Linked DNA regions of Plantactinospora soyae. The protein of the gene in region 1 interacts with the protein of each later gene in a pairwise test. Links are inferred from orthologs where the notes say so. Each region holds a gene or a part of one and is shown on either strand. Other genes may lie near its edges. The genes, in order: panC and H4W31_RS20895.

What was found.
Region 2: the proteins of panC (region 1) and H4W31_RS20895 interact in binary tests that used the Escherichia coli proteins (3 or more experiments, as listed by UniProt). The link is inferred for Plantactinospora soyae from one-to-one orthologs.

What each region holds. Positions count from the first base shown.
Region 1 is NZ_JADBEB010000001.1:2,420,911-2,435,433, forward strand. What follows is about bases 7,618-10,441. They hold panC (pantoate--beta-alanine ligase), read left to right. Parts: upstream 7,618-8,509; coding sequence 8,510-9,373; downstream 9,374-10,441. Other genes in these bases: H4W31_RS10825 (Rossmann-like and DUF2520 domain-containing protein), read left to right, coding at 7,618-8,421; panD (aspartate 1-decarboxylase), read left to right, coding at 9,378-9,803; H4W31_RS10840 (septum formation family protein), read left to right, coding at 9,924-10,441. Outside these bases: H4W31_RS10795 (ABC transporter permease), read left to right, coding at 1-287; H4W31_RS10800 (ABC transporter permease), read left to right, coding at 284-1,018; H4W31_RS10805 (glycine betaine ABC transporter substrate-binding protein), read left to right, coding at 1,329-2,342; H4W31_RS10810 (hypothetical protein), read left to right, coding at 2,498-4,978; H4W31_RS10815 (NADH-quinone oxidoreductase subunit D), read right to left, coding at 5,026-6,189; H4W31_RS10820 (SAM-dependent methyltransferase), read right to left, coding at 6,256-7,293; more of H4W31_RS10825, read left to right, coding at 7,522-7,617; more of H4W31_RS10840, read left to right, coding at 10,442-10,829; H4W31_RS10845 (L-aspartate oxidase), read left to right, coding at 10,895-12,592; nadC (carboxylating nicotinate-nucleotide diphosphorylase), read left to right, coding at 12,589-13,482; H4W31_RS10855 (type III pantothenate kinase), read left to right, coding at 13,587-14,345; H4W31_RS10860 (class I SAM-dependent methyltransferase), read right to left, coding at 14,380-14,523. UniProt on the Escherichia coli protein: Catalyzes the condensation of pantoate with beta-alanine in an ATP-dependent reaction via a pantoyl-adenylate intermediate.
Region 2 is NZ_JADBEB010000001.1:4,689,939-4,704,606, reverse strand. What follows is about bases 3,196-6,164. They hold H4W31_RS20895 (NUDIX domain-containing protein), read left to right. Parts: upstream 3,196-4,396; coding sequence 4,397-4,933; downstream 4,934-6,164. Other genes in these bases: H4W31_RS20885 (DsbA family protein), read right to left, coding at 5,886-6,164; H4W31_RS20890 (SAM-dependent methyltransferase), read left to right, coding at 5,039-5,860; H4W31_RS20900 (GNAT family N-acetyltransferase), read right to left, coding at 3,803-4,336; H4W31_RS20905 (pyridoxamine 5'-phosphate oxidase family protein), read right to left, coding at 3,421-3,819; H4W31_RS20910 (glycosyltransferase), read left to right, coding at 3,196-3,339. Outside these bases: H4W31_RS20925 (leucine-rich repeat domain-containing protein), read right to left, coding at 1-122; prfH (peptide chain release factor H), read right to left, coding at 285-911; H4W31_RS20915 (RNA ligase RtcB family protein), read right to left, coding at 941-2,143; more of H4W31_RS20910, read left to right, coding at 2,323-3,195; more of H4W31_RS20885, read right to left, coding at 6,165-6,509; H4W31_RS20880 (helix-turn-helix domain-containing protein), read left to right, coding at 7,427-8,239; H4W31_RS20875 (DUF397 domain-containing protein), read left to right, coding at 8,227-8,418; H4W31_RS20870 (sensor histidine kinase), read right to left, coding at 8,468-9,604; H4W31_RS20865 (response regulator transcription factor), read right to left, coding at 9,601-10,257; H4W31_RS20860 (serine hydrolase domain-containing protein), read left to right, coding at 10,376-11,647; H4W31_RS20855 (VanZ family protein), read left to right, coding at 11,840-12,412; H4W31_RS20850 (DUF4034 domain-containing protein), read right to left, coding at 12,372-13,355; H4W31_RS42940 (FG-GAP-like repeat-containing protein), read right to left, coding at 13,761-14,606.

The DNA.
Region 1 (14,523 bases):
TCGCCCGGCTGATCCGGATCGACCTGCCGCTGGCGCTGCCCGGCATCTTCACCGGCCTGCGCCTGGCCACCGTCTCCACGGTGGCGCTGGTGACCGTCGGCGTGCTGGTCGGGCACGGCGGCCTCGGTCAGCTCATCCTCGGCGGATTCCGCAACAACTTCTTCAAGGCCGAGATCATGACCGGGACCATTCTCTGCGTGGTGCTGGCCCTGATCCTGGACCTGATCCTGGCCGGTCTGGGGCGACTGCTCACCCCGTGGGCCCGACGTCGGGGAGCCGCCGGATGAACCCGATCGACCAGGCCGTGACCTGGATCAACGATCCGCTGAACTGGACCAACCCCGGCGGCATCCTCGACCGGCTGGTCGAGCACCTCGGCATCTCCGCGGCGGCGGTCGCGCTCGGCTGCCTGGTCGCCTGGCCGCTCGGGCTCTGGCTCGGGCACAGCGGCCGGGGCGGCGGCGCCGTCGTGCTGGTCTCGAACATCACGCTGGCCATTCCGACCATCGCCCTGCTGACCATCCTGCCGCTCACCGCGCTCGGTTTCGGCAAGCCTCCGGTGATCATCGCGTTGGCGGTCTTCGCGGTGCCACCGCTGCTCGCCAACGCGTACACGGGGATCCGGCAGGTCGATCCGGAGGTGCGGGACGCCGCGCGTGGGATGGGGCTCTCCGGCGGGCAGTTGCTGCGCCGGGTGGAACTGCCGCTCGCGGTGCCGTACCTCGCCGCCGGGTTCCGTACCGCCGCGGTGCAGGTGGTGGCCACCGCCGCGCTCGCCTCGTTCGTGAACGGCGGCGGCCTCGGGCAGATCATCAGCGCCGGTTTCGGGTTGGGCATCTCGGTCGGCGGCGGTCAGATCCTGGCCGGCGGGCTGCTCGTCGCGCTGCTCGCCCTGGTGATCGAGCTGATCTTCGCCGGAGTGGAGCGGATCGTGACCCCCCGTCCGCTGCGCCGGACCCGGCGCCGCGTCGCCCGGCAGGCCGACCAGCGGGCCGCGGCGGCGATCACCGGCTCCTGACCGGTGGGGCGCGGCGGCGCCCGTCGGCTCCCGACCAGCGGGTTGCGGCGGCGCCCATCGGCTCCCGATCGGCGGGTTGCGGCGGCGCCCATCGGCTCCCGATCGGCGGGTCGAGTCACCCGGAGTAGGCGGGCGTGCGCGCCTCGTACCTTTTTGCGTGACGATACGGTGACGAAGGTCGCCTCAGATTGTCCCGCCGGGCGAGAGGATGTTTCGTGGGAGGTCGCGGGCGACCATCACGGTTCGTCGCCCGTCGGACACGCGGCCGGCCCAGCGGGGTCGCGCCGGGACACAGGAGGCGGGCGTTTTGATGCGCACACGTACACGTCTGGCAATCGGCGCCACCGGCGCCCTCGTCGCGGCCGGTTTTCTGGCCGGCTGCGGCGGCGCCGGCTCGTCCGGTACCGAGGCTCCGGCGACCGGCGCCCAGGGCGCCGGCTGCGCGCCGGTGGCCGGGTCGAGGCTGGTCGTGCTCGAGGACGACAAGAAGCTCCAGAACACCGACAACATCATTCCGGCGATCAACAGCAAGGCGGCCCAGCCCCAGTTGGTCGCCGCGCTCGACAAGGTCTCGGACAGCCTCGACACCACCAAGCTGATCGGCCTGAACAAGGCCGTCGACGTGGACCGGAAGACGCCGAAGGTGGCCGCCGAGGAGTTTGCCTCGGCAAACAACCTGACCGCCGGAATTCCCACCGGCGGCACCGGCTCGATCACCGTCGGCGCCGCGAACTTCAGCGAGAACCAGACCCTCGGCGAGCTGTACCGGATCGCCCTCACCGCGGCCGGCTACCAGGTCAAGGTCCAGCAGATCGGCAACCGTGAGCTGTACGAGCCGGCGCTGGAGAAGGGCGAGATCCAGGTCGTTCCGGAGTACGCCGCGACGATGGCGGACTTCCTGAACGACAAGGTCAACAAGTCGGGCACCGCGACCCCACCCCCGATCTCCTCCCCCGACCTCAACCAGACGGTGACCGGGCTGAAGGCCGCTGGCGAGAAGGTGGGCATCAGCTTCGGCAAGCCATCCGCCGCCCAGGACCAGAACGCGTTCGCGGTAACCAAGGAGTTCGCCGACCAGCACGCCGTGCGTACGCTCAGCGAGCTGGCCGCGAAGTGCTCCGGCACGGCGACCGTGCTCGGCGGCCCGCCGGAGTGCCCGCAGCGGCCCAAGTGCCAGGCCGGGTTGATCCAGGTCTACAACCTCAACGTGGGTCGGTTCAGCTCGCTCGACGCCGGTGGCCCGCAGACGAAATCGGCCCTGACCTCGGGCGCGATCAGTGTCGGACTGGTGTTCTCCTCGGACGGCGCGCTCGCCGCGGGCTGACCCCCTCCCGGTCGACCAGCGGAACCGGTCCGGTTCCGGGGGGCGGACGATCACCGGACATCGCGGCCGGCGTCACCATGGGTGGCGCCGGCCGCGCTCGGATCGACCACGCCGGCATTTCGGTGACCGACAAACTGTGGGTAGGCTCGACTGCCATGTCAGCTCGCGAGGCCCCCGAGGAGTCACGCCGCAAGCCACTGCTGACCGTGCTCTTCTGGGTCGGCGTCGGATTGGCTCCGCTGGCTGCCCTGTTACTCCTGCTGGGACAGGGGAACGGGCCGCTGCGGATCGCCGCCGTGCTCGCCGTACTGGCGGTGGTGCTCATCGGACTGTCGATCACACTGCGTGGCAATTCCGATGGCGCCGGGCTGGATCTGGAGGAGACCCTCCTCGAGGAACTCGACGATCTGCGCGGCGAACTCCGTACCGATATCGCGACGGCGGCTCGGGCCACGCACAAGGCCTTCGGCGAGAAGCTGGAGGTGGTGCAGGGCAACGTCGAGGCGCTGCGTGGCCAGCTCGATGCCGTACGGGCCAGCGTCGACGCCCCGCGCGCCGCGGCTGCCGTACCGACGGCGACCGCCGCCGGTTCGGTGGTGGCCGGCGCGGCGGTCGGCGGCGCTGCCGTTGCCGCCGTCACCCCGGCCGGCGCGGGCCAGCACGAATCCCCTGGACAGACTGGCCGGACGCCGAAGGAGGCGCCCTCGGCCGGCTGGAGTCCGGCTGGCGCGGCACCCGCCGGCCCGGTCCGGGGTGAGGCCGGGTCACGGTCACGCGACGACGGCTCCCGGGGCGACGGCTCCCGGAGCGACGGATCGCGGAGCGAGCGATCCCGGGGTGAGCGATCCCGGAGCGAGGGAGCGCGGGGCGAGGGAGCGCGGGGCGACGGACCACGGGGCGACGGACCACGGGGCGACGGATTACGGGGCGACGGATTACGGGGCGACGGATTACGGGGCGACGGATTACGGGGCGACGGATTACGGGGCGACGGATTACGGGGCGAGGCAGCACGGGGCGACGGGCCACGGCGGGCCGCCGGCCCCGGGCCGTCCCGGGGGGCCGAGCACGGCGGTCCCGGCCACTACCAGGCAGCGCCCGCTCCGGGCTACGACGACCGGGGCGGCTATCCCGACGACGACCGGGCCGGCCCTGGCCGGAGCTACGGGCGACCCGACGTCGACCCGGACGGGCCACCCGGGCAGTACGGCCGTCCCGGGGGACAGCCGTGGGGCGCGGGCGGACGTCCCCAGCACGGTGCGCCGAACATGCCATCCGGGCCGCATCTGGGCGCCGGCGTGGTCCGGCACACCGAGACCGTCCAGGTCACCACCCGCCAGACCATCGTCGGGGCGCACAGCGACGACCCACGCTCCGGCAGCGGTTACGGCACCGGCGGTTACGGCGGCGCCGGCCAGGGCGGCACCTACGGCGGCGGTAGCTACAGCGGCGGCGTCTACGGTGGCGGCGGTGGTCGGGACGGCGGCTACGGCGACGGCGGGTACCACGGCGGTGGCCGGGACGGCGACTACGGCGATGCCGGCGGCGGAGGCGGCACCTACGGCGGTGGCCGGGACGACGACACCGGCCGGGGTGCCGGCACCTACGGCGGCGGTGCCCGGACCGGTGGCACCTACGGCGGCGGCGCCGGCCCGGACGGCAACACCTACGGCGGCGGCGCCCGGACCGGTGGAACCTACGGCGGTGGCGAGCCGGACGGTGGAACCTACGGCGGCGGCGAGCGGGCCGGCGGTACGTACGGCGGCGGTGGGGGCGGCGGCGGCACGTACGGCGGCGGCGGTGGGGGCGGCGGCGGCACGTACGGCGGCGGCGGTGGGGGCGGCGGCGGTACGTACGGCAGCGGTGGCGGGCGGGATCGTGACGATGGCGCCGAGGACCGGAGCGACCGGGGCCGGCGTGCTGCCCGGGGTCGACGGTCGGACGAGCCCGTCGACGGTCCGGGAGACGACCGTCGGGGCGACGGCGGCGGCTGGCGGGGCCGGTCGGAGGACCCGGATCCGGGGGAGGTGACCGGCGACCCGGCCGACGACTCGTACTGGGCCGAGTTGCGGGCCGGTGACCGGTGGACGTCGGTACGCAACGACGAGCGGGGCCAGGAAGTCCGGATGGGCGAGCGGCGGGCGTCGATGCGGGCCGACGAGAGCGGTACGGAGCTCCGGGTCGAGGACCGGTGGGCGGCGATCCGCCGGGAGGAGCCGAGGCCGGACGACGACCGCCGGTCCGACCGGCGCTGGCCGGAGCCTCGCGAGGACGAGCAACGCTGGTCGGAGTCCCGGGACGACGATCGTCGACGGGGTGGTCAGCCGGAGTCGGCGGACTGGGCCGAGACCGACGACGTCCGGCGCCCGGAGCGGCGGGGCGGGGGTCGTGGCCTCGATCCGGGGGAGAGCCAGGGCTGGGAGCGGCACAGCGGTACGCCGGCACTGCCCGTCGGCGGCGTGGACCAGGCAGCGGTGTGGGGTCCTCCCGCCCAGGAACCGGAGCCCGAGCCGGCCCGCCGGAGTCGACGGCAGCGGGAGGACGAGGAGTACGGCTACCCGCCGTTGGACGAGGTGCCCCGGGCCGGTGGCACCCGGCGGTCCGAGTACGGCTACCCCGAGGACAACTGGCGCTGAGCCGGCCGGCACCGTGGCCGACCGCGCCGGCCACTTGTCGATGCCGGTTACTTGTCGATGTCGCCGACCACGAAGAACATCGAGCCGAGGACCGCGATCAGATCCGGCACCAGGCAGCCGGGCAGGAGCGTGGCCAGCGCCTGCACGTTGGCGTACGACGCCGTGCGCAGCTTCATCCGCCACGGGGTCTTCTCGCCCCGGGACACCAGGTAGTAGCCGTTGATGCCGAGCGGGTTCTCGGTCCAGGCGTAGGTGTGCCCCTCCGGCGCCTTCACCACCTTCGGCAGCCGGACGTTCACCGGTCCACTGATCAGGTCGACCTGTTCGAGGCAGCGCTCGGCGAGGTCGAGGGAGACGTACGCCTGGTCGAGCAGGATCTCGAAGCGGGCGTGGCAGTCGCCGGCGGTACGGGTGACCACGGGAACGTCCAGCGACCCGTACGCCAGGTACGGCTCGTCACGGCGCAGGTCGAAGTCGAGCCCGGAGGCCCGGGCGACCGGTCCGGAGGCGCCGAAGGCGGCGGCCTCGGCGGCGGAGAGCACCCCGACGCCGACCGTACGGGCGAGGAAGATCTCGTTGCGCCGGATCAGGTTGTCCAGGTCCGGCAGGCGTCGCCGGACCTCGCCGATCGCCTCCCTGGCCCGCCGGGTCCAGCCGATCGGCACCTCCTCCTTGAGCCCGCCGACCCGGTTGAACATGTAGTGCATCCGGCCGCCGGAGACCTCCTCCATGACCGTCTGCAACGTCTCGCGTTCCCGGAAGGCGTAGAAGACCGGGGTGATGGCGCCGATCTCCAGCGGATAGGAGCCGAGGAACATCAGGTGATTGAGCACCCGGTTGAGTTCGGCGAGCGCGGTGCGCAGCCAGACCGCCCGCTCGGGTACCTCCATCCCCATCAGCCGTTCGACCGCGAGGACCACGCCCAGTTCGTTGGAGAAGGCGGAGAGCCAGTCGTGCCGGTTCGCCAGCACGATGATCTGCCGGTAGTCGCGTACCTCGAAGAGCTTCTCCGCGCCCCGGTGCATGTAGCCGACGATCGGCTCGCAGGAGATCACCCGCTCGCCGTCGAGGACCAGCTTGAGCCGGAGTACGCCATGGGTCGACGGGTGCTGCGGTCCGATGTTCAGCACCATGTCGGCGGTGTCGAGGCCCGCCCCGGTGCCGACGGTCAGCTCCCGCAGCGTGCCGGTGTCGGCAGTCATGACCGACATCGTGCCACGCCGCGGCCGTCGCGGGCGCGGCGTGCGCGCTCCGTACCCGGTTAGGAAGGGGCCCTTCTACAACGGAAAGCGATAACAGGGGGCCCTTCCTTGCAGCCCGACGGGTTGGAGCAGCCACCAGTGTCCGCCGAGGCCGGCGGGGTCGGTCAGTTCGGCCGCTGTGGAGGCCCGGGCCAGCGCGCGGACGTACCCGGCGGGGTCCGTCGACGCCAGGGCCAGCGGTGGCCGGCGGCCGTCGGTCCCCAGGGCGCGCAGCGCGGTGCGCTGACTGACCAGCGTGTACGGCAGACCGCTGGCCCGCTCGCCGGCCGCCGCCACGGAGTCGATCGCCACGTGTGCGGTCAGGTCACAGCTGCCGTCGGGGATCGGGGCGACCTGCCGGCCGGACCGGAACCCGGTGAGCGTGCCATCCGGTGGCCGGCGTTCCCGCAGGTGGCCGTAGTCGACGGCGAGGGCGAGGCCGCGCTCCAGGGCGGCGAGCGCGCTGGCCCAGGCGAGGTCCCGGGCCAGCCCAATCTCGACCCGCCCGCCCTCGACCCGCCCGACCTCGACCCGCCCGACCTCGGCTGGCTGGTCCGGCCACCAGCGGTCGAGCCAGTCCACCTCGTCCGGGTCGAGCGGCCCGCCGAGCGATTCCGTACCGGTGGCGGGGTCGACCAGCATCCGAAGCCAGCCGTCCGGTCCGGGCACCGCCACGTCCAGCGGTACGTTGTCCAGCCATTCGGTGCCGACCAGCAGCCCGACCACCCGGTCGGGCAGGTCCGGCCGCCAGGCGATCGTCCCGGGCAGTTCGTCGGGGCGCGGGGCGAGTTCGACCGCGGTCAGCCGGAGCCGGGCGGCGAGTTCGGGCGGGGCGAGCCGGGCCAGCGTGGTCAGCAGCTCACCCCGACCGGCGCCGACGTCGACGACGTCCAGCGGATCGGGCCGGTCGAGCGCGGCGTCGACCCGGTCCAGCAGCGCCAGCAGTGCGTTGCCGAGCACCGGTACGGCGTGCGCGCTGGTCCGGAAGTGCGCGGCCGGTCCGGCTCCGGCGACGAAGAACCCCGAGCTGCCGTACAGCGCGGTGGAGATCGCCGATCGCCAGGAGATGGGCACCGGCACAGGTTATGTGCCACCGGTCACCCGGGCCCGTCCGCCGGTCGAACCGCCGCCGGTTCCGGTGCCGGGCGGGCCTTCCCGGGCCCGTCGCCGAGCGCTTTCCGGGCACCGCCGGAAGGCGCCGGATCGGCCGTGAACGTTTTCACAACCTCTTGTTCCAGGCATGTTCCGACGGCGCATACTTGCGATCGACCGGTACCACATTTCGAGGACTGGATCATCGCTATGAGCGCATCACCGCGCCAGCTCACCGTCGGCGTGATCGGCGCCGGCCGGGTGGGAGCCGTACTGGGTGCCGCCCTGGTCGCCGCGGGCCATCGGGTGGTCGCCGCCGCCGGGGTATCGGCCGCGGCCAAGGACCGGATCGACAGCCTGCTTCCGGGCACCGACGTCCGGCCGGCCCACGAGGTGGCCCGGGCCGCCACCGACCTGCTGCTGATCGCCGTACCGGACGACTCGCTCGCCGCGGTCGTGGCCGGGCTCGCCTCCACCGGTGTGCTCCGGCCGGGACAGGTGGTCGCGCACACCTCGGGGGCGCACGGGCTCGACGTACTCGCCCCGGCGGTCGCGGTGGGTGCCCGCCCGCTGGCCCTGCATCCGGCGATGACCTTCACCGGTACCGCCGACGACCTGACCCGACTACCCGGGATCTCGTACGGGGTGACCGCCCCGACGCCGCTGCGGCCGTTCGCCGTCCGGCTGGTCGCCGACCTCGGCGGCGTACCGGAGTGGGTGGCCGAACGGGACCGTCCGCTGTACCACGCCGCCCTCGCGCACGGCGCGAACCATCTCGTAACCCTGGTCAACGAGGCCGCCGACCGGCTCCGCGACGCGGGTGTGAGCCGGCCGGAGAAGGTGCTCGGGCCGCTGCTCCGGGCCGCGCTGGAGAACGCCCTGCGGCTCGGCGACGCGGCGCTGACCGGGCCGGTGTCCCGGGGCGACGCCGGTACGATCGCCCGGCACCTGGACCGGCTCGCCGCGACCGCCCCGGAGTCGGTCCCCGGCTACCTCGCGCTGGCCCGGCGGACCGCCGACCGGGCGATCGCCGCCGGCCGGCTCCGTCCGGCCGACGCCGAGTCGCTGCTGGGCGTGCTGGCTGACCGGGACCGCGAGGTCGCCGCATGACCGGGCGGGGGCGACGGAGGGCCATGACCGGGTGGAGCGGGAGCACCGGACAGCTCGGCCGGCGGAACGAACTGCGCGAGGAGAGAGCATGACCACGGTGTTGCGGACCCGGGCGGAGCTGGCCGCCACGCTCGCGCCGTTGCCGGGTTCGCTGGCGGTGGTGATGACGATGGGTGCTCTGCACTCCGGGCACGAGGCGCTGCTGCGGACGGCCCGGGAACAGGCCGACTTCGTACTGGCGACGATCTTCGTGAATCCGCTCCAGTTCGGTCCGAACGAGGACTTCGACCGCTATCCCCGGACCCTGGACGCCGACCTGGAGGTGTGCCGGGCCGCCGGGGTGCAGTACGTGTTCGCGCCGTCCCGCGAGGAGCTCTATCCGGACGGCGAGCCGATGGTCCGGGTCGACCCCGGCAGCCTCGGTGAGGAGTTGGAGGGGGCCAGCCGGCCCGGCTTCTTCGACGGCGTCCTGACCGTGGTGCTGAAGCTGCTCAACCTGCTCCGGCCGGACGTGGCGGTCTTCGGGGAGAAGGACTACCAGCAGCTCACGCTGATCCGCCGGATGGTCCGGGACCTGGAGCTGGACGTGGAGATCGTCGGGGTGCCCACCGTCCGGGAGCCGGACGGGCTGGCGCTGTCCAGCCGCAACCGCTACCTCTCGGCCGAGGAGCGGCTCTCGGCACTGCGCCTGTCGGCGGCGCTGCGGGCCGGCGCGACCGCCGCCGGGGCGGGCCGGGGCGCCGACGGTGCCCTCGCCGCCGCGTACCGGGCCTTCGGCGAGGGTACGACCGGCGCCAAGCTGGACTACCTGGTGCTGACCGACCCGCAGCTGGGACCCGCCCCGGTCACCGGCCCGGCCCGGATGCTGGCGGCCGCCTGGGTCGGCGGTACCCGATTGATCGACAACCTGCCGGTCGAGTTGGCTCCGGCAGCCCGCACCACGGAGGAATAGTCAAATGTTCCGCACCATGCTCAAGTCGAAGATCCACCGGGCCACGGTGACCCAGGCGGACCTGCACTACGTCGGCTCGGTGACGGTCGACGCCGACCTGCTCGACGCCGCCGACCTGCTGCCCGGCGAGCAGGTCGCGATCGTGGACATCACCAACGGCGCCCGGTTGGAGACGTACGTCATCCCGGGCGAGCGGGGCAGCGGCGTGATCGGCATCAACGGTGCCGCCGCCCGGTTGGTGCAGACCGGCGACCTGGTCATCCTGATCTCCTACGCCCAGCTCGACGATGCCGCCGCCCGGTCGTACCAGCCCCGGATCGTGCACGTGGACGCGGCCAACCGGATCATCGAACTGGGCGGCGATCCCGCCGAGGCGGTGCCGGGAATGGCCGGTGACCTGGTCCGGGGCGACCAGGTGCAGAACGCGTGACGCTGCTCCAGACGCGGATGGCCGTCCCGACGCCAGGATGATCTCTACGCTCCGGATGACCGCGCCGGTTAACGTAGGGTGCAGCCATCTGTGACTGTTGGTCGCCCTGGGGAGGACGCGATGCGCCGTTGGATGACCGCCCTGGCGCTGGCCGGAGCCGTTGGCCTCGGTGCGGGTGGGTGCGCCGCGCCGGGCGGCTCGGATGGGGACCTGACCGACGACTGGGCCCGGGTCGGCGAGCCGAAGACCTTCTCCCCGAAGGCCGACGCCTGCCACGCGGCAGACTTCTCCGAGACCGTCTACCTGTCGTCGTACCTCCCGGTCGACTGTCCGACCAGTCACCGGCTGGAGACCGTACACGTGGGAGCGTTCACGGCAGCGGCGGCGAACGCTGCCGCGCCGCCGGCCAGGGGCTCGGCCGACTTCGGCAAGGCCTATGCGGAGTGTGACGGCAAGGCGCGGGAGTTCCTCGGCGCGGACTTCCGGACCGGCCGACTCTGGCTCGGGGTGGCGACCCCCTCGCCACACGGCTGGAGCGGCGGAGCCCGGTGGTTCCGATGTGACGTGACCGAACTGTCCAACGTCGAGGACGACGGCGACACGGTCACCCGGACCGGCAGTCTCAAGGGCGCCCTGCGTACCCCCGGACCGCTGCACCTGGGCTGCTACGCGGCGACGCTGACCCGGACCGAGAACATCGACCGGATGCCGACGGTCGACTGCGGCAAGCGGCACAACAGCGAGTTCACCGGGGTGTGGCGGGCGCCCGCCGGACTGAAGTACCCGAGCGCCGAGCGGGACTGGGCGGCGTTCTACGACGGCTGCTACCAGGTCACCGCGAGGTACGTCGAGGTGCCGCAGAACAGCATCCGGTTCCGTACCGGCATCATGGCGCTGCCCTCCGGAGCGGAGGAGTGGCAGGCGGGCAACCGGGGGGTGCGGTGCTACCTGTGGATCTCCGACGGCAGGTTCACCAGATCGCTCAAGGGCGCCGGCACCGCTGGCCTGCCGCTGCGGACCGGATAGCGTCGCAGGCCACTTCCGGGGGCCCTGCCCGGACCGTCGCCACCGGTACGCGGTTGACTGGAATGATGCAGTTTCCGATCGTTGACCTGCCGGAGCTACCCCGGCTGCTGGCCGCGCCGGAGCCGGGCTGGGTGGAGACGACCGATGTGATCGTGATCGGGTCGGGCATCGCGGGGCTGACCGCCGCGCTGCACCTGCGCGAGGCGGGACTGCACGTGACGGTGGTGACAAAGGTCAACATCGATGACGGCTCCACCCGGTGGGCGCAGGGCGGCATCGCCGCCGTACTCGATCCGTTGGACACGCCCGCGGCGCACGCCTCCGACACCGAGTTGGCCGGGGTCGGGCTCTGCGACCCGGCGGCGGTCCGGGTGCTGGTGGAGGAGGGGCCGACCCGGCTGCGGGAACTGATCCGGACCGGTGCCGAGTTCGACCGCAACGCGGACGGCTCGTTGATGCTCACCCGTGAGGGTGGGCACCGGGCCGATCGGATCGTGCACGCGGGCGGCGACGCGACCGGCGCCGAGGTGCAGCGGGCGCTGCACGCGGCGGTCGGCCGGGACCCCTGGATCCGCCTGGTTGAGCACGCTCTCGTCCTCGACCTGCTGCGCAGCCCGGGGTCCGGGCCGGCGGACCCGGGTCGGGCCTGCGGGATCACCCTGCACGTGCTCGGCGAGGGCAGCGAGGACGGGGTCGGCGCGATCCTGGCCCGCGCGGTGGTGCTGGCCACCGGTGGGATGGGCCAGGTCTTCGCCGCCACCACCAACCCGGCGGTCTCCACCGGCGACGGCGTCGCCCTCGCGCTGCGGGCCGGCGCGGCAGTGACCGACCTGGAGTTCGTCCAGTTCCATCCGACCGCGCTGATCCGACCGGCCGGGGCCACCGGGACGGGTACGACGACCGACGCCCAGCAGCCGCTGGTCTCGGAGGCGTTGCGGGGCGAGGGCGCCCACCTGGTCGACGCCGACGGCAAGCGGTTCATGGTCGGCCAGCACGAGTTGGCCGAACTGGCCCCCCGGGACGTGGTGGCGAAGGGGATCCACCGGGTCCTGCTGGCCACCGGCACCGATCACGTCTACCTGGACGCCCGGCATCTCGGCGCGGACTTCCTGGCCCGGCGTTTTCCCACCATCGTCGCCTCCTGCCTGGCGGCCGGTGTCGACCCGGCGGTCGACCCGATTCCGGTGGCCCCGGCGGCGCACTACGCCTCCGGCGGGGTCCGTACCGACCTGTTCGGCCGTACCTCCATCCCGGGCCTGTACGCCTGCGGCGAGGTCGCCTGCACGGGCGTACACGGTGCCAACCGGCTGGCCAGCAACTCGCTGCTGGAGGGGCTGGTCTTCGCCCGGCGGATCGCCCAGGACATCGCCCGGGACCTGCCGGCCCAGGCCGAACCCGCACCGGGCGGCGCGTGGCGCGGCGGTACCGGTGCGGTGGTGGATCCGGCGGTGCGGGCCGGGCTGGCCCGGGCGATGACCCGGGGTGCCGGGGTGCTCCGGTCGGCCGGCTCGCTGCGGGCGACAGCGGCCGAACTGGTCGCCTTCGGCGCCACCCGGGGCGCTCCCCGGACGGCGAGCTGGGAGGCGACCAACCTGCTCACCGTCGCCTCGGCCCTGGTCGGCGCCGCCTACGCCCGGCAGGAGACCCGGGGCTGCCATTGGCGCGAGGACCACCCGGATTCGCGCGAGGATTGGCTCGGGCACCTGATCAGCTCGATCGGACAGACGGGCAGTTTCGAACAGGATTGGGAGGCACTGTGCTGAAACTCTCGACCACGCAGGCGTTGCAGGCCGCCGGGCTCGATCCGGTGGTGGTGGAACGGATCGTACGGGGGGCGCTGGACGAGGACCTGGGGCCGGAGCGACGCGACGTGACCACTGTGGCCACGGTGCCGGACGAGCAGGTCGACACGGTTGACGTGGTGGCCCGGGCCGACGGCGTGGTGGCCGGGCTGGCCGTGGCAGCCGCCGTCTTCGACCTGGCCGCCAGCCGTACGGTGCGGGTGCTGCCGGTGGCCGTCGACGGCGACCGGGTGGCCCGGGGCGACGTACTTGCGACGGTGACCGGGCCGACCCGGTCGCTGCTCACCGCCGAGCGGACCGCCCTGAACCTGCTCAGCCGGATGTCCGGGGTGGCCACCCATACCCGGGCCTGGGTCGAGGCGCTGGCCGGTACGAAGGCGACGGTGCTGGACACCCGGAAGACCACGCCGGGCCTGCGAATGCTGGAGAAGTACGCGGTCCGGGCCGGCGGCGGCGCCAACAAGCGCCTGGGCCTGTACGACGTCGCCATGATCAAGGACAACCACAAGCTGGCGGCCGGCGGCATCGGAGCGGCGTACCGGCGGGTCCGGGAGGCGTTTCCGGACGTGCCGGTCCAGGTGGAGGTGACCTCGGTAGCCGAGGCGGTGGAGGCGGTGGAGCTCGGCGCCGACTTCCTGCTCTGCGACAACATGACCCCGGCGCTGCTGACCGAGGTGGTCACGGCGGTGGGTGACCGGGCCGAACTCGAGGCGACCGGCGGGCTGACCCTCGACACGGCCGCCGAGTACGCCGCGACCGGCGTCGACTACCTCTCGGTTGGGGCCCTGACCCACTCCTCGCCTATCTTGGACATCGCACTTGACCTCCGACCGACGGACACCGGCCGGTAGGGGGACGGACCACCCGGTCGGTCGGCTCCGGCCGGCCGGTCGGCGACAGACCTCCGGCCGCGGGCAGTGGCCGGCCGGCAACACCTCGGGCCCGGGACTGACGAATGCTGCTCTGTATCGACATCGGTAACACCAACACGGTCCTGGCGACCTTCGAGGGCGAGAAGTTGATCCACTCCTGGCGGATCAAGACCGACGCCCGGTCGACGGCCGACGAACTGGGCCTCAAGCTGCGCGGCCTGCTGGCCGGTGACGCGGTCGAGGTGACCGGCGTGGCCGCCTGCTCGACGGTGCCGGCGGCGCTGCGGTCGCTGCGGTCGATGCTGGCCAGGTACTACGCGGATCTTCCCCACGTGATCGTCGAGCCGGGGGTGAAGACCGGCGTGCAGTTGGCGATCGACAACCCGAAGGAGGTCGGCGCCGACCGGGTGGTCAACACGCTCGCGGCGTTCACCCTCTACGGCGGACCGTCGATCGTGGTCGACTTCGGCACCACCACCAACTTCGACGTGATCAGCGGTCGGGGCGAGTTCCTCGGTGGCGCATTCGCCCCCGGCATCGAGATCTCGTTCGACGCCCTCGCCGCCCGGGCGGCCCAGCTCCGCAAGGTGGAGCCGACGGTGCCGCGTTCGGTGATCGGCAAGAACACCGTCGAGTGCCTCCAGGCGGGGATGTACTTCGGCTTCGCCGGCCAGGTGGACCGGATCGTCGAACGGATGGTCGAGGAGCTGGGCGAGGTGCGGGCGGTCATCGCCACCGGCGGGCTGGCGCCGCTGGTGATCGGCGAGTGCCGGACGATCACGCACCACGAGCCGATGATCACCCTGATCGGGTTGCGGATGGTCTACGACCGCAACCGGTAGGGCTCCGGCCCGGACCGAAATCCCCGGCCGGCGGTCAGCGGCGCCGGGCCCGGAAGACCAGGGTCCGGTACGGCAGCTCGAACGTCTCCCGCCCGGCCAGGTCCGGATGGGTCGCCGCCAGCTTCCGGATGGCCGCGTCGACCTCCCGCTGCCGCTGCGGCGTGGCAGTGATGTGGTG
Region 2 (14,668 bases), 2.3 Mb from region 1 along the record:
TGGGTCGCGGCCGAGCGGCCGGCACACCGGCAGTGGTCCCGGCTCGGCTCTGACCCTTGTGGACCGACCGCGTCCGCGAAACGGTTCGGGAACACGGTCGGCCTGGTTTCCTCGTCACCCATGGCGGGAGGGTAGCGGCGTACGCCGTCGTCCGTCATCCGGGATCCCGGGCCGGGCGTCCAGCACCTCGCCGGAGGCGAACCGTCGGCTCAGCCGGAGGCGATCCGTCGGCTCGCCCGGACGCGGTCGGGCCCGAGCCGTCGGCTCAGCCGGACGCGGTCGACTCAGCCGGACGCGGTCGGGCCCGAGCCGGAGCCGGTGTCCGGTCGTTCGACCCGGGTGGGGTTGCCGCGCACGAGTTCGTCGTGGATGCGCCAGCGGGCGGTGGTGACGGCCCGGCCCGCGCTGCTGTCGTTGTCCGCGATGCGCTGCCGGATCAGCTCCAGGGCGAGGCGACGATTCTGGCTGAACTGTCGCTCGGTGTCGACCACGACGACGATTCCCGAGGGGCGGTGGGTCGCCCGCACCGCCGTGCTGGCCTTGTTCCGGTGCTGCCCGCCGGGGCCGCCGGTGCGGCAGCCGACGATGACGACGTCCGCCTCCGCGAAGGGCGTGTGCGGGACATCGACCTGGCAGGGTCGGGCGATGACGTACCAGTTCTTCCGGCCGGCGCTGGCCCGGTAGGGGCTGGGTGCCTGCCAGCACAGGGTTCCGGTCCACGAGTCGATGAACGTTCCGGCGCCCTGCCCGGAGATCCGTACCAGGACCGACTGGTAGGTGCCGTTCCGGTCACCGGGGACGGTCTCGAGCCGATGCGTCGTCAGACCCTGCCGGGCGGCGTCGGCGTCCAACCGACGCGAGAGCTGGGCGACCGCCCACGCGCACTCCTGCGGGCCGCGCCCCGCCGACATCAGCAGGTGGCCGCGCTCGCCTGCCGCGCTCACGACCGGCCCCGGGTACGGCGGTGGTCCTGGCGGCCCCGTCGGGTCGCCGGCCCGGCGTCGCCCCTGGACCGGTCGAGCGTCTTGTACGTGATCAGTGGGACCGTCGTGGCCACGGGGGTGGCCAGGCCGTGGTCGACAAGGTCGGCGATCACCTGTTCGATCCGCTTGTACGCCGTCGGCGCCTCCTCGAACAGCAGTTGACGGTCGCCGCAGACCACGATCGACCCGACCGGGGTACGGCGCAGTTCCTCCACCGTGTGCTTGGCCCGGCCCCGGAGCAGGGCGTCGGCGCGGGACATCTTGCGGCCCGCCCCGTGTGCCACCGAGTAGTTGGCGTCCGGCCCCGCGTGGGTGGCCACCAGGTAGGAACTGGTGCCCCGGGTACCGGCGACGAGGACGTCGCGGCCGTCTCCCGGCGCGGCTCCCTTGCGGTGCAGGTACGTCCCGTCGCGGACCTCGACCAGGTTGTGGCTCTGGTCGACGATCGGCTCGGTGGGCTCGGCGCCCAGGGCGTGCAGGACCCGGGCGGCGAGGAGCCGGCGGTTGACCGATCCCCAGCGCACGGCGGCGTCGTGCAGGGCGAGGTACCCGGCGGGATCGGGGGCCGGACCCGCGCCGTGCCGCTCGGTGTGCGCCCGCAGAATCCGTTCACCCAGCCCACGCGACCCACTGTGGACGATCAGGACCAGGTCGTCGGCGTCGAGCCCGAGCCGGGCCGCGTGGGCCGGGTCGAAGATGGTCTGGATCCGGGCCAGCTCGACGAAGTGGTTTCCCCGGCCCACCGTCCCCAGACCCTCGACGTGGCCGGCCGGGATGTCGGCGTCCACGACGGCCCAGGCCGGGTCGTCGGCGTCCAGTTCGGGATCCAGCGGACGGTCGAGGTCGGGAAACCGGCCGGCAAGCCGCTCGGGTACGACCCGCTTCAGCGCGACGGGGAACACGGCGATGCCGCAGCCGATGTCGGAGCCGACCAGCAGCGGATACAGCACGGTCGACGTCATTGCGGCGCCGATCGGGGCCCCCTTGCCGGGATGCAGGTCCGGCATGGCGGCGACGTGGATCATGCCGTCGAGGGCCGCCACCTGGTGGCACTGCGCGACGGCATCGGACTCGATCCAGCTTCGGGCGGAGGCGAACACGGTGACGGTGGCCGACCCCGGGGTCGGGGCGGACGGCGGCAGGGACTCCTGCTGTGACAAGGAGATTCTCTTCCTGGGAAGGTACGGACGGACGGCGCTACGGCTCACCCGGGCGCGGTACGGCGCCGCCGGGGGCTTCGGTTCAACGAGAGTGCTGCCGTCAGTACGTCATGCACCAACTGTCCTCGAACCGATCATGCGCGGCAACCGGTTTTCGCACCCGGCGTAGATTCCTCGGCATGCGCGTACTGTTTGCCAGCCTCGCGTCGGTCGGTCACACCTATCCGCTGATCCCGCTGGCGATCGCCGTCCGGGACGCCGGACACGAGGTGCATTTCGCGGCCGGCGAGGCGGTGCACGAGCCACTGGCGGCGCACGGACTGCGACCCTTTCGTCCCGCGGACTCGTTCTACGAGATGTACGCCGAGGACCTGGCGCCGGAACTGGACCGGCTTCAGCCGGATCTCGTCGTCTCTGAGTGGGGGGTGCCGGGGGCTGCCGTCGCCGCGGTCCGGGCCGGAATCCCCGGCATCTGGCACGGGTTCGGTCGCATGATTCCCGCGGGGATCGGCCTCGAACTGCCGACGAGGAACAGCGAGGCTGCCGGCCGGCCGCACCTCGACATCTGCCCGCCCTCCTTGCAGGACAAGGACTTCCTCGCCAGCGCGGACCGGATCGAACTGCGTCCGGTCCCGTACTCCGGGCCGGCGGCGGCGTCCGGGTCGAGCCGCCGGCCCAGTTCGCGGCCACTGATCTACCTGACCCTGGGTACGGCGTTCGGCACCCCGGAACTGCTCACCGCCGCCATCGCCGGGTTGGCGGGGCTGGACGCGTTCGTGGTGGTCGCGGCCGGTCGGGTACCGGTGGAGCAGCTCGGCGACGTGCCGGACAACGTCATGGTGCAGTCCTGGGTGGCACAGGCGAACCTGCTGCCAAACGTCGACGTGGTCGTGCACCACGGCGGCAGCGGCACCACCCTGGGCGCGCTGAGCGTGGGCGCCCCGCAGTTGTTCCTGCCCCAGGGGGCCGACCAGTTCGCCAACGCCGACGCGGTCACCGCCGCCGGCGCCGGCCTACGCCTTCTTCCCGACGAACTGAGCCCGGACGCCGTCGCCGAACACGTACGACAGCTGCTGCCAGGTCACCGGGGCGGCGGGTACCGCGACGCGGCCCGCACGATCGCCGAGGAGATCGCCCGGATGCCCGCCCCGGCCGAGGTCGCCCGCCACCTGCCCGAGTACGCCGAGCGCCGCTGAGCAACGCTCGTAAACCAGACCGGGCAGCCGGCCGGTTCAGCGTGCCCAAGCCGACCGTTCAACCCGCCCAGGCCAGCTGGTTCAGCGTGCCCGGCCGGCCAGCAGCCACCGGGTTACCGGGATGTGCAGGAGGACCCGGGGACCTTCCCGGGGCACCGGCACCCTGATGTCCCAGCCCTCGTACTTGGCCTCGAAGGCGGCGACGATCTCGGCCGGGAAGTCCTCGTGGTGGATCGTCGCCCGCCCCTCGGCGACCACGGGCGCGACACCGTCCTCCAGGGCGAGCGAGACCCGGGGGTCCAGGGCGAGGTTACGGATCTTCCGGTTCCGGGCGGAGCTGGCGACCCACCAGACGTGCTCGCGGTAGACGAACCAGACCGGCGTGACGTGCGGGCTGCCGTCGGGTCGGAGCGTACAGAGCCAGACGTTGCGGTCCTGGTCGAGCCGGTCGCGGACGTACCCGTCAAGCTCCTGCGGCATCTGCCCCGGCCTTCCCCGCCAGGGCGTGCAGCAGGTCGCCGTCGAGACGCATCACCGCGATCTCGTCGAGCGGCCGGGCGCGCAGCCGGGCGTAGAAGCGCAGCGCCGGGTCGTTGGTGTGCAGGACCCACCACTCCAGCCGGCCGCCACCCCGGCGTACCGCCAGCTCGGCGAGGTGGGTGAGCAGCGCGCGCCCCAGCCCGCTCCCCCGGTGCTCGGGATCGATGTACAGGTCTTCGAGGTGGATACCGGGGCGGCCGAGCACGGTGCTGTAGGTGGGATAGAACAGGGCGAACCCGGCCGGCAGCCCGTCGATGGTGGCGACCACGGCCTCGGCGACGGCGTGCGGACCGAACAGCGCCGCCGCGAGGTCCGCCGGCTGGGCGGCGACCGGCCCGGGAAACTGCTCCACCTCGGCGAGTTCGCAGACGAAGCGGTGCAGCACGTCGACATCCGCCGGCTCCGCCGGCCGGATGATCGGCTTCGCCCGGGTCGTGGCCAGTTCCTCTTCAAGCATGTACGCATAGTGCCTCACCTGCGCGTCCACCTGCCACGCGGCTGCTGGTTGGATGGGCGGGTGACCGAACAACCGGCCCGCTCCGCCGATGAGGTGCTGGACATCGTCGACGAGCACGACCGGGTGCTGGGGCAGGCGCCGCGCGGCGAGGCGTACGCGCGCAGACTGCGGCACCGGTGCGTGTTCGTACTGGCTCGGGATCCGGCCGGGCTGATCTTCGTGCACCGCCGTACCCCCGGGAAGCTCGTCTTCCCGTCCCGGTACGACATGTTCGTCGGCGGGGTGGTCGGGGCGGGCGAGTCGTACGACGAGGCGGCCCTGCGCGAGGCCGAGGAGGAACTCGGAGTTTCCGGACTGCCCGCCCCGGTTCCGCTGTTCCGGTTCCTCTACGAGACGCCCGAGCACACCTGGTGGTCGGCCGTCTACGAGGTGCGCTGCGCGCTGCCGGTCGAGCCGCAGCCGGAGGAGATCGCCTGGTACGCCTTTCTCGACGAGGATGAGCTGCACCGGCGGCTCGCCGAGTGGGCGTGGGTGCCGGACGGGCTGGCGGCGTACCGGCGGCTGCTCTCCTGGCGGCGGCAGCAGGTGGCGGAGTAGGGCCGGGGGCCCGTCCGCTCGGGGTCACGCTCCCGGGCCGAACGAACTACGCTGCGTCGAGACCGGCACCATCCGACCTCGCCCGGCCCGGAAGGACGTACTCCGATGACCGACAACCCGGAACCGGACGTCCCGTACGGGAAGCCGCCCTCCATTCTCGACACGGCCGCCCCACACAGCGCCCGGGTCTGGAACTACTGGCTGGGCGGTACGGACAACTTCGAGGCCGATCGGCAGCTCGGCGACCAGGTCCGGGAGGTCTTTCCAGGGGTCGTCGAGGTGGCCAGGGTCTCCCGGGCGTTTCTCGTCCGGGCCGTCACGCTGCTCGCCGGTGAGCGGGGAGTTCGCCAGTTCCTCGACATCGGCACCGGGTTGCCGAGCGCCGACAACACCCACGAGGTCGCCCAGCGCATCGCCCCGAAGTCGCGGATCGTCTACGTCGACAACGATCCCCTGGTGCTGATGCACGCCCGGGAACTGCTCGCCAGCAGTTCGGACGGCGTGATCGACTACCTCGACGCCGACGTACACGAACCGGACAAGATCCTGCGTGGCGCCGCCCGTACCCTGGATCTCGGCCAGCCGATCGCCCTGATGATGCTCGGAGTCCTCGGCAACGTGCTCGACTACGACCGCGCCCGGGAGATCCTGGCCCGGCTGGTGGAGGCGCTTCCGTCCGGCAGTTACCTGGTGGTCAACGACGGCACCAACGTCGTCGACCGCGCGGCGAAGGACGCCGCCACCAAGATGTCCTTCGAGGCCGGCACGCCGTACGTCTCGCGTAGTCCGCAGGAGCTGACCCGGTTCTTCGACGGCCTCGAACTGCTGGAGCCCGGCGTGGTCTCCACGCCACGCTGGCGCCCCGGGCCCGACGTCAAGCTGCCCGACGAGGTGGATGTCTTCTGCGGGGTCGGCCGCAAGCCCTGATCCGCCCGGACCCGCGACCGGCCGGTCACCCCGGAAGGTCGAGCTGCGGCTCCGCGTGCGGCGCACCCTTCAGCTCGTGGAAACCGGGTACGCCGGCCACCAGCAGCGTTCCGTCCCAGAGCCGGCCGGCCTCCTCGCCGACGGGGATCCGGGAGATGACCGGACCGAAGAAGGCGACGCGCCGGCCGTCGGGCCCGGTCGCCGCGATGATCGGCGTGCCGACGTGCTCGCCGACCAGGCCGATCCCCTCGGCGTGCGAGGCCCGTACCGCCTCGTCGTACTCCGTCGACATGCCGACCTCGGCGAGTTCCGGCGGCAGTCCGGCGGCGGCCAGCGCGGCGTGCAGCTCGCCGAGCCAGTCCCCGTCGCCACGGGCCACGGTCCACATCGCGGTGTAGAGCCGGCCGAGCGCCTCCGGGCCGTACTTCTCGCGTACGGCGGTGCAGATCCGGACCGGTACCCAGAGGTATCCGTCGGGGTCGCCCTCCGGGTCGTCGTCCCGGCCCTCGTTGAGCACCGACAGGCTCATCACGTGCCAGCGCACCTCCACCGGCCGGACCTTGGCCACCTCCAGCAGCCACCGCGAGGTCGTCCAGGTGTACGGGCAGGCGGGGTCGAACCAGAGGTCGGCGATCGTACGTCCCGGCACCGGGGGCTCCCTTCGCTCCTCCGCCGACCCTACTCGGCGGCGGCGGTTCCGGGCGATGCGTAGCCGTGGCTCCGTCCAGCCGAGGAACCGGGCGTACATGGCCTTCGGATCGGGTCCGGCCGCCGGGTTCAGCCGGTGCAGGTCGGCGATCGCCTCCTGCATCGTGGTGGCGAGGAAGACGGCGAGTCCGACCGGGTCGGCGACGTAGTCGAGCGGCAGCAGGGTACGGGCGGTGAGGCAGGGCCAGTCGGTCGCGCAGACCCGGCAGAGCCAGATCGGCCGCCGTGGCAGGTGCGGCCGGACCGGACCGGCGGGCCGACCGGACCACGCACGGCCGGGTCCGGGCGGCCGGCGGTCACTGCCGCTCGTACCCGGGACGCCGGTCACCGGGCCTGCCCACGGCCCGGCTCGGCGCGCGTCGACCGGCGTCGTTCCACCCGACCGTCGGCCGGCGTTCCGGCCGGAAGGCGCCACCGTGGCCACTGGTTGGTGAATCGGTCCGGGTGCTGGCGGACCGCCGGGCCGGCGACCGGCGCTCTTCCCGGTGTCGGCGGCGGATAGGGCATCGCGCGTTGCGGCACGCTGTCGGGGCAGCGCCACCGCAAGCCACACCGGCAGTGGCGCCAGAGCCGCCGCCAGTCCCGGCGGTGTCGATCCTTCGGGGTACGACGTAGCCAACTCATCCCGGATCCTCCTCGCTCGGCTGGAAGGGGAGGCCGGCCGGTGTTGCCGCCCCGGACGGCCTCCCACGCGGTTCCGCCCGTCCTTCCGGCAACTCCCGAGCAGTTCCGCTGGTGACACTCTGCTGCCACTGCCCTACTCTCGGAAGCCATCGACGCCGCCCTCGGCGTCCTCACGGCGGGGATCGTCGTCACCGACCGTGCCCATTGGAAGCATCGGAAGACTGTGGAGGAACTGTGGCGGACGAGCCGACACCCACGGCGGACCTGATCCGCGCCCAACTACGCCGGATGCGGGCCACCGCCGGCCTCAGCCAGGAGGAGTACGGCAAACGCGCGCACTACTCCGCGTCAATGGTGTCGGCGGTGGAGCTGGGTCAGCGACCGCTGGACGAGGTGTACCTGGCCCGTGCCGACAAGGTGTTCGGCACCGGCGATCTCTTCGTCTCGCTCCTGAAACTGGCCGCCCGAGACGGCGAACCAACCTGGTTCCGTCCCTGGCTGGAGGCCGAGCGAGCGGCGAAACAACTTCGCTGTTTCGAACCAATGCTGATTCCCGGACTGCTTCAGACCGAGGACTATGCCCGAGCGGTCATCCGTGGTGATGTCACGCTCACCGATGACGAGGTGAACGCCCTCGTCGCGTCACGACTGGCCCGACAGGCCATCCTGGACCGGGAGCACCCACCCCAGGTCACAGCCGTACTCGACGAATCGGCGCTGCACCGGTTCACCGAGGAGTCCGCCACGGTGATGGCCGGGCAGCTCACCCACTTGATCACCTTCGCCAGGCAACCAAACGTGAGTGTGCACGTCATTCCGACCAAGGTCGGCCTACACATCGGACTGAGCGGCTCGTTCGTGCTGGCCCGGTCGGATGACGGCGGCTGGGTGGGACACCTGGACAACCAGCTCGGCGGGACCGTGGTAGACCACACCGAGGAGGTGGAAGTCCTTCTGGCAAGGTGGGAGAGTGTCCGCAACGTCGCGCTGCCCACTTGGCAGTCGGTAGAGCTGATCGAGGAAGTGATGAAGCCATGGACAACCTGACCGGCGCCCAATGGCACAAATCCGGCCGCAGCGGCGCCAGTGGCAACAACTGTGTGGAGGTGGCGGACAACCTGACCGGGGTCGTACTCGTCCGGGACAGCAAGGACCCCGACGCCGGCAACCTGACCTTCACCCCGTACGCCTGGCGAGCCTTCATCCAGAACCTGTCCACTTCCTGATGCTCCAGCCATAGATCGTGATTCTCAGGTCCGGGACCTGCTCACGGCATCATGACGGGCGAGCGGTGGGTCGTGGCGGTCGGACGTCGGGGTCATCCGAGCCACCGGTCGGACCCGGCACGGGTGGTAGCCCCAGGGCCGGCGGCAGGTGTACGGCGATGTCCATGCCGCCGGTCGGCCGGGCGGTGCTGGAGATCTCCCCGTCGTGCGCGGTGACGACCGCCCGAACGATGGACAGGCCGAGCCCGGCCCCACAGGTGCCGTTGGCGGCGCCCCGGACGAACGGCTCGAACAGCCGCCGCTCCTCCTCCGGCGTGACCGGGCGGCCGGTGTTGACCACCCGCAGGAACGCGCGCCCGTCCGCGATGCCGGAGGTCACCGCGACGTGTCCGCCGGTGTGGTTGTAGCGCAGCGCATTCTCGATCAGGTTGCCGGCCATTCGTTCCAGCAGCACCGGCTCGCCGCTGGCCGGCGCCGGGTGCAGGTCGGCCTGCACGGTGACGACCCCGTCCGCCGCTTGGCCGGCGGCGTCGGCGACTGCCGCGGCGGCGACCGTGGCCAGGTCCACGGGCGACCGGCGGGACAGGCCGGCCTGGCTGCGGGCCAGGACCAGGAGCCCGTCCAGGGTGCGTTGGCTGGTTTCGACGGCGGTGGCGATGTCGCCGGCCATCGCGACGAGTTCTGCCCGGTCGGGTTCGCCGTCAAGGGTGACGTCGATGGCGGTACGCATGGTGGTGAGCGGGGTACGCAGTTCGTGCGCGGCGTTGGCCACGAACAGGCGCTGGCTGTCCAGGACCCGGTCGCGTTCGGAGACACCGCGCTGGACGCGGTCCAGCATGCCGTTGATGGTGGCGGCCAGCATGGCGAGTTCGTCGGCGGGCCGGCCGACGGGTACCCGTTCGGACAGGTTCTCCGCGGACAGCCGGTTGGCGGTACCGGAGATCGTACGGATCGGCCGCAGGATCCGCCCGGCCACCAGCCAGCCGGTCAGCCCGGCAAGTGCGGTCACCACCAGCAGCGGCGGCGCGGCCTGGGTCAGCAGCTTGGACATCGCCTCCTCGATATTCAGCCGCAGGCTCCGAAACAGCAGCAGGTACGTCGACACCGTCAACAGCGATCCGGCGGCCAGCACCAGGCCGGTGTACAGCAGTGTGAGACGGCTGCGGGCGGTCAGTCGCCAGGTCATCGGGCGATCCGGTACCCGGCGCCGGTCACGGTTTCCACCAGCGGTGGATCGCCGAGCTTGCGACGCAGCGTGCTGACGGTGATGCGTACGGCATTGGTGAACGGGTCGGCGTGCTCGTCCCACACCTTGTCCAACAGCGTCTCCGCGCTCACCACGGCACCGTCGGCGGCGAGCAGCCGTTCCAGCACCCCGAACTCCTTCGGGGTCAGCGACAGCAGCCGACCAGCCCGCTCGGCGGTGCGCCGCGACGGATCGAGTTCGACATCCCGCGCGCGCAGCACCGGAGGGCGGGCCGGCGTACTGCGCCGGGCCAGCGCAGCCACCCGGGCGACCAGTTCGGAGAACGCGAACGGTTTGCCCAGGTAGTCGTCGGCACCCAGGGCCAGCCCCTCCACCCGGTCGGACACGGCACCGGATGCGGTGAGCATCAGTACCCGGCCAGCGCCGCGCTGCGCCAGCATCCGGCACACCGTGTCACCGTGCACCACCGGAAGGTCCCGGTCCAGGACCACCACGTCGTACGGGGTGATTTCGCATTTGTCCAGCGCCTGCTGACCGTCGTGTGCCACGTCCACGGCGCAGCCGTGCTTGCGCAGCCCGGACGCGATGTACCTGGCCAGCGGCTGTTCGTCCTCGACCAGCAGCACCCGCATCCGCCCAGTATCCCCAGCACCGCTTATGGGCGGCGTATGGGTCCGCGATCGGTTGTCGACAGGCGGTCGCCGGTAGACCTGGAACGGTCCGTTCGTCGATCGGGAAAGGCCCGTGATCATGGAATCGGTACCTGGTATCAACCGGCGGCGGCTGGTCGGATGGGGTGGGTTGGCGGCAGCCGGTGCGGCGGCCGGCGTGCCGCTGGTGGGCGCCGGGCCCGGCCACGCCGCCCCGGCTTCAACCGACCCCGTCGCACTCTTCGCGCCCGAGCCGTCCGGGCACGAACGGATCCCGCCGGACACCCGGCCCGGCGGAGCCTACGACCGGTACGTCGCGAAGTTGGCCGCCCAGGACAGGTTCTCCGGCGTGGTGCTGCTGTCGCACCGGGGCCGGACGGTGCTGTCACGCAGCTACGGCATGGCCGACCGGGAGAAGGGGATCCGCAACCACGAGGGCGTCGCGGTCAATCTCGGCTCGGCGGTCAAGCCGTTCTCCGCGGTGGCCGTCCTGCAGTTGGCGCAGCGGAACAAACTGAGGCTGTCGGACACGGTGGGCACCTACCTGACCGGCTTCGCCACGGAAATCGCCGAGCAGGTGACCATCCACCACCTGCTCACCAGCACCGCCGGGCTGAACCACCCGGAGATGGACCTGCGACGCGTCTTCCACAGCCGGGAGGAGGTGCACGAGTTCTACCAGCAGTGGTCCCGGCAGGCGAGGCTGGAGGCCGCCCCCGGCACACGCGTCGACAATTCCGGCGCCGTTTTCGCCATCGCCGCGCAGATCGTGGAGGCCGTGTCCGGCACGACGTACTGGGACTATGTGCACGAACACATCTTCGGGCGCTGCGGCATGACCGGCTCGGCGTTCTACACCAGGCCGCAGTGGCTCACCGACGAGCACATCGCGCACTCGTACATGACGCTGGAGGACGGCAGCCGGGTGGACGCCGTCCGCAACCTGGACAAGGGCAGCCCGAGCCCGTACGAGCCGGGCAAGAACCCGGGCCGCAACTTCATCGATTACGCCGGGGACGGCGGCTTCGCCACCGCGCCGGACCTGGTCCGGTTCGCGCACGCGCTGCGCGACTGCACGGTGCTGGACCGGCCCTACGTCGATCTGCTCTGCGGGGCCAAGATCCCCCAGGGCAAGGGCAAGGACGGTGGGCCCCCGCCCGCCCACCCGTCGTTCATGGCGTACGCGATGCCGGCCAAGCTCATCAACGGCCATTGGGTGTACGGGCGCGGCGGCGCCAACCCCGGCAGCGTCGCCAACTGGCACATCTACCCGGCCACCGGTTGGGTCAGCGTCATCCTCGGCAACTACGACAGCCTCCCGGTACAGGACATCATCCAACAGGAGATGCAGGCCATTCTCGGCCAGGACTGACGCGCTGCCACGGCCGGCCGCCACGAGGAGAAGGGCGCTCCTGACCTTCCCGTGGCCCCTCGACGGCCCGGCAGCGGTCGGTTGGGCCAGTCCCCGGGCAGCGGGCGGCCCGGGTAGGTTTCACGGTCGGACGAAGACGGAGGCAGTGTGATCAATGGGTGGCACGGCTGGATCGGTACATTCACTGGCGTAGTGCTCGTCACGGTGGCCGTACTGCCGTTGGCCGCGCTGGCGGTGTGGGCCCTGGCACGCCGTCGGAGTGTCACCGGCACCCCGTCGGCGTGGGCGTGGCGGATGTCGCTGGCCGAGGTCGGCATGGTCTACGGGACGGTGCCGTGGGTATGGATGATCATGTTGCCGGGCGCCCAGGCTGGCGCCGTCCCCGGTCGGATGAGCCTGGTACCGCTGCGGGACCTGTTCACGATCGCCGCCGACGGGGGGCCGCTGACGCTGACGGGCCAGGTCGTCGGCAACCTGCTGGTGTTCGCGGCACTCGGGTTCTTCGCCCCGCAGCGGTTCGCGGCGCTGGCATCGGTACCCCGGATCCTGGCGCTCGCGGCGGGCTGCTCGGTCCTGGTCGAGGCCGCGCAGTACCTCCTGCGGCTCGATCGGGTGTCCTCCGTGGACGATGTACTGCTCAACACCGCCGGCGCCGTGCTGGCCGCGATGGCGTCACGCCACTGGTGGCGCGCGACGCCCGGAATCCGTCCGCTTCCTGAACGGATCAGGAGAGGTTCTCGTACACCCACTCCCGGGACTTCATGAAGGCCGCGACGGGTTCGTTGACGTAGTTCCAGGGCCACCCGCTGACGTTGTCGCCGAGCAGTTCGAAGACCCGCGCCGCGGCCTCGAACTCGTGGGCCAACTCCAGGGCCAGCGCGAACGCGCTGGCCCTGGGGACGTAGGCGAAGGGGCGCCGGAAGTCCGGGTGGAAGATGGACTTCTCGGCTGCGGCCAGCAGTTCCGCGCGCACCTCGTCGGACTGCATGTACGCGTCGCTCTCTTCGACCGGCATCCTGTGCCACTTCTCGATGTGCGCGACGGCCAGCAGTTCCGGCAGCAGACTGCCGTTCGGGGCGGCGGCGGTGGCCTCGCGAGCAAAGGCGAACATCTGCTCGTGGCTGCCGAACCACTTGGCGCACAGGTACTGCAACCGTTGCTCGTGCGCGACGACGTGACCAGGGTGCCGCTTCACGACCTCGTCGAACCGGAAGCGGGCCTCGTCGGCATCGACCTGGCGGCCCCGCGAGGAGGTGACCAGCCAGGTCCGGGCGGTCACGTCGTCCGGGTCCCGGGCGACGACGTCGTCCAGCAGGTTCTCGGCGATCCGTAGTCGGCGGAAGAATTCCCGGAACTGGTCCTGGCCGGTATTCTCGGCGCGCTTTCCGCCTCGGGCCTCCCAGGCCCAATGCACCGCGTGGCAGCCCTGGACCAGTAGCGGAAGCGTGGACTCCGGCTCGGCGGCGACCCAGTCGCCGATCCAGTCCTGGATGCCGTCGACCTCTCCCACGGCCTCCATGAGGTACGCGCGGGTGTCCGGATCGGTGGCGGCGGTGAGGATGTCCCGGGCCGTACGCCAGTCGTGGATGCCCAGCGCGTGAATCAGGGCCCGTGCCTGCGGGTCGCCGTAAGCCGGATCGACGACGAGGCCAGCCTGATCGTCGACGACGTCAGCCGACTGCTGCCGGCTCTTCCTGAACGGCCACATGTGGTTCTCCTCCCCGCGCCAGGACGGAGATCATATAGGGGTGGACCGCCGGGCGTACGGCCGGAATCCGGGCGATCGACGCGGCCGACAACTCCTCCCCGTTCGCCATCATCAAGCTGGGTTCGTTGCCCGACAGCGTTCCCCCGGCCGCCCCGACCAACCTGCGGCTACATGTTCGAGGTCCGGGCCTTCGACAGCTCGGGCAACTTCTCCGACCCCGCGCACATCGGCATCGCGGTGGACCCGGCACCTCCGACGGCCTCCAGGTAGTACACCGTCTGATCCGTTCGCCTCGTCCGGAAGCCGTGACGCGGGTGAGACCGGGGTGCCGCGGCTCTCAGACCGCGGCACCCCGGCGTCATGTCACGAGGTCGTGCCGGTGACGTTGCCGCCCGTTGGGAGGGGTCAGATCTGGATGCCGCGGGTGGCGGGATTGGGGACCAGGGGAATGTCGCCTACCCCGCCCCAGGTGTGCAACAGATACGCAGAACCGCCCGTGTACCACACATGCCAACCACCGGTCGACGGCCGGAACAACGCAATATCCGTCCGACCGTCACCGTTGTAGTCACCCGGAGTCGGGATGTCACCCACCCCACCCCAGGTATGCAACAGATACGCCGAACCACCCGTGTACCACACATGCCAACCACCAGTCGACGGCCGGAACAACGCAATATCGGCCTTCCCATCGGCGTTGTAATCCCCGGGCAGGACCACATCACCGGCCCCGCCCCAGGTGTGCAACAAATACGCCGAACCACCCGTGTACCACACATGCCAACCACCAGTCGACGGCCGGAACAACGCGATGTCGGTCTTCCCGTCACCGTTGTAGTCCGCCGGCACCGGTACGTCGCCTACCCCACCCCAGGTATGCAGAAGATCCGCCCACCCATCGGTGTACCACACATGCCAACCACCCGTCGACGGCCGGAACAACGCAATATCCGTCTTCCCATCACCGTTATAGTCCGCCGGAACAGGAACATCACCCACCTCACCCCAGGTGTGCAACAACCTGGCCCAACCACCGGCGTACCAGACATGCCACTCACCATTCGACGGCCGGAACAACGCGCTGTCGGTCCTACCATCACCGTTGTAATCACCCGGAACCAGAATGTCACCAGGACTACCCCAGGTATGCAACACACCCGCCGAACCCCCGGTATGCCACACATGCCACGTCCCCGCAGAAGGCCGGAACAACGCAATATCCGTCTTCCCATCACCGTTGTAATCCGCCAACGCCTCCCGCCTGCCCTTGTTCAGCCATTCGGCGACGGTCTCGCCCCTGAGAACGCTGAGCA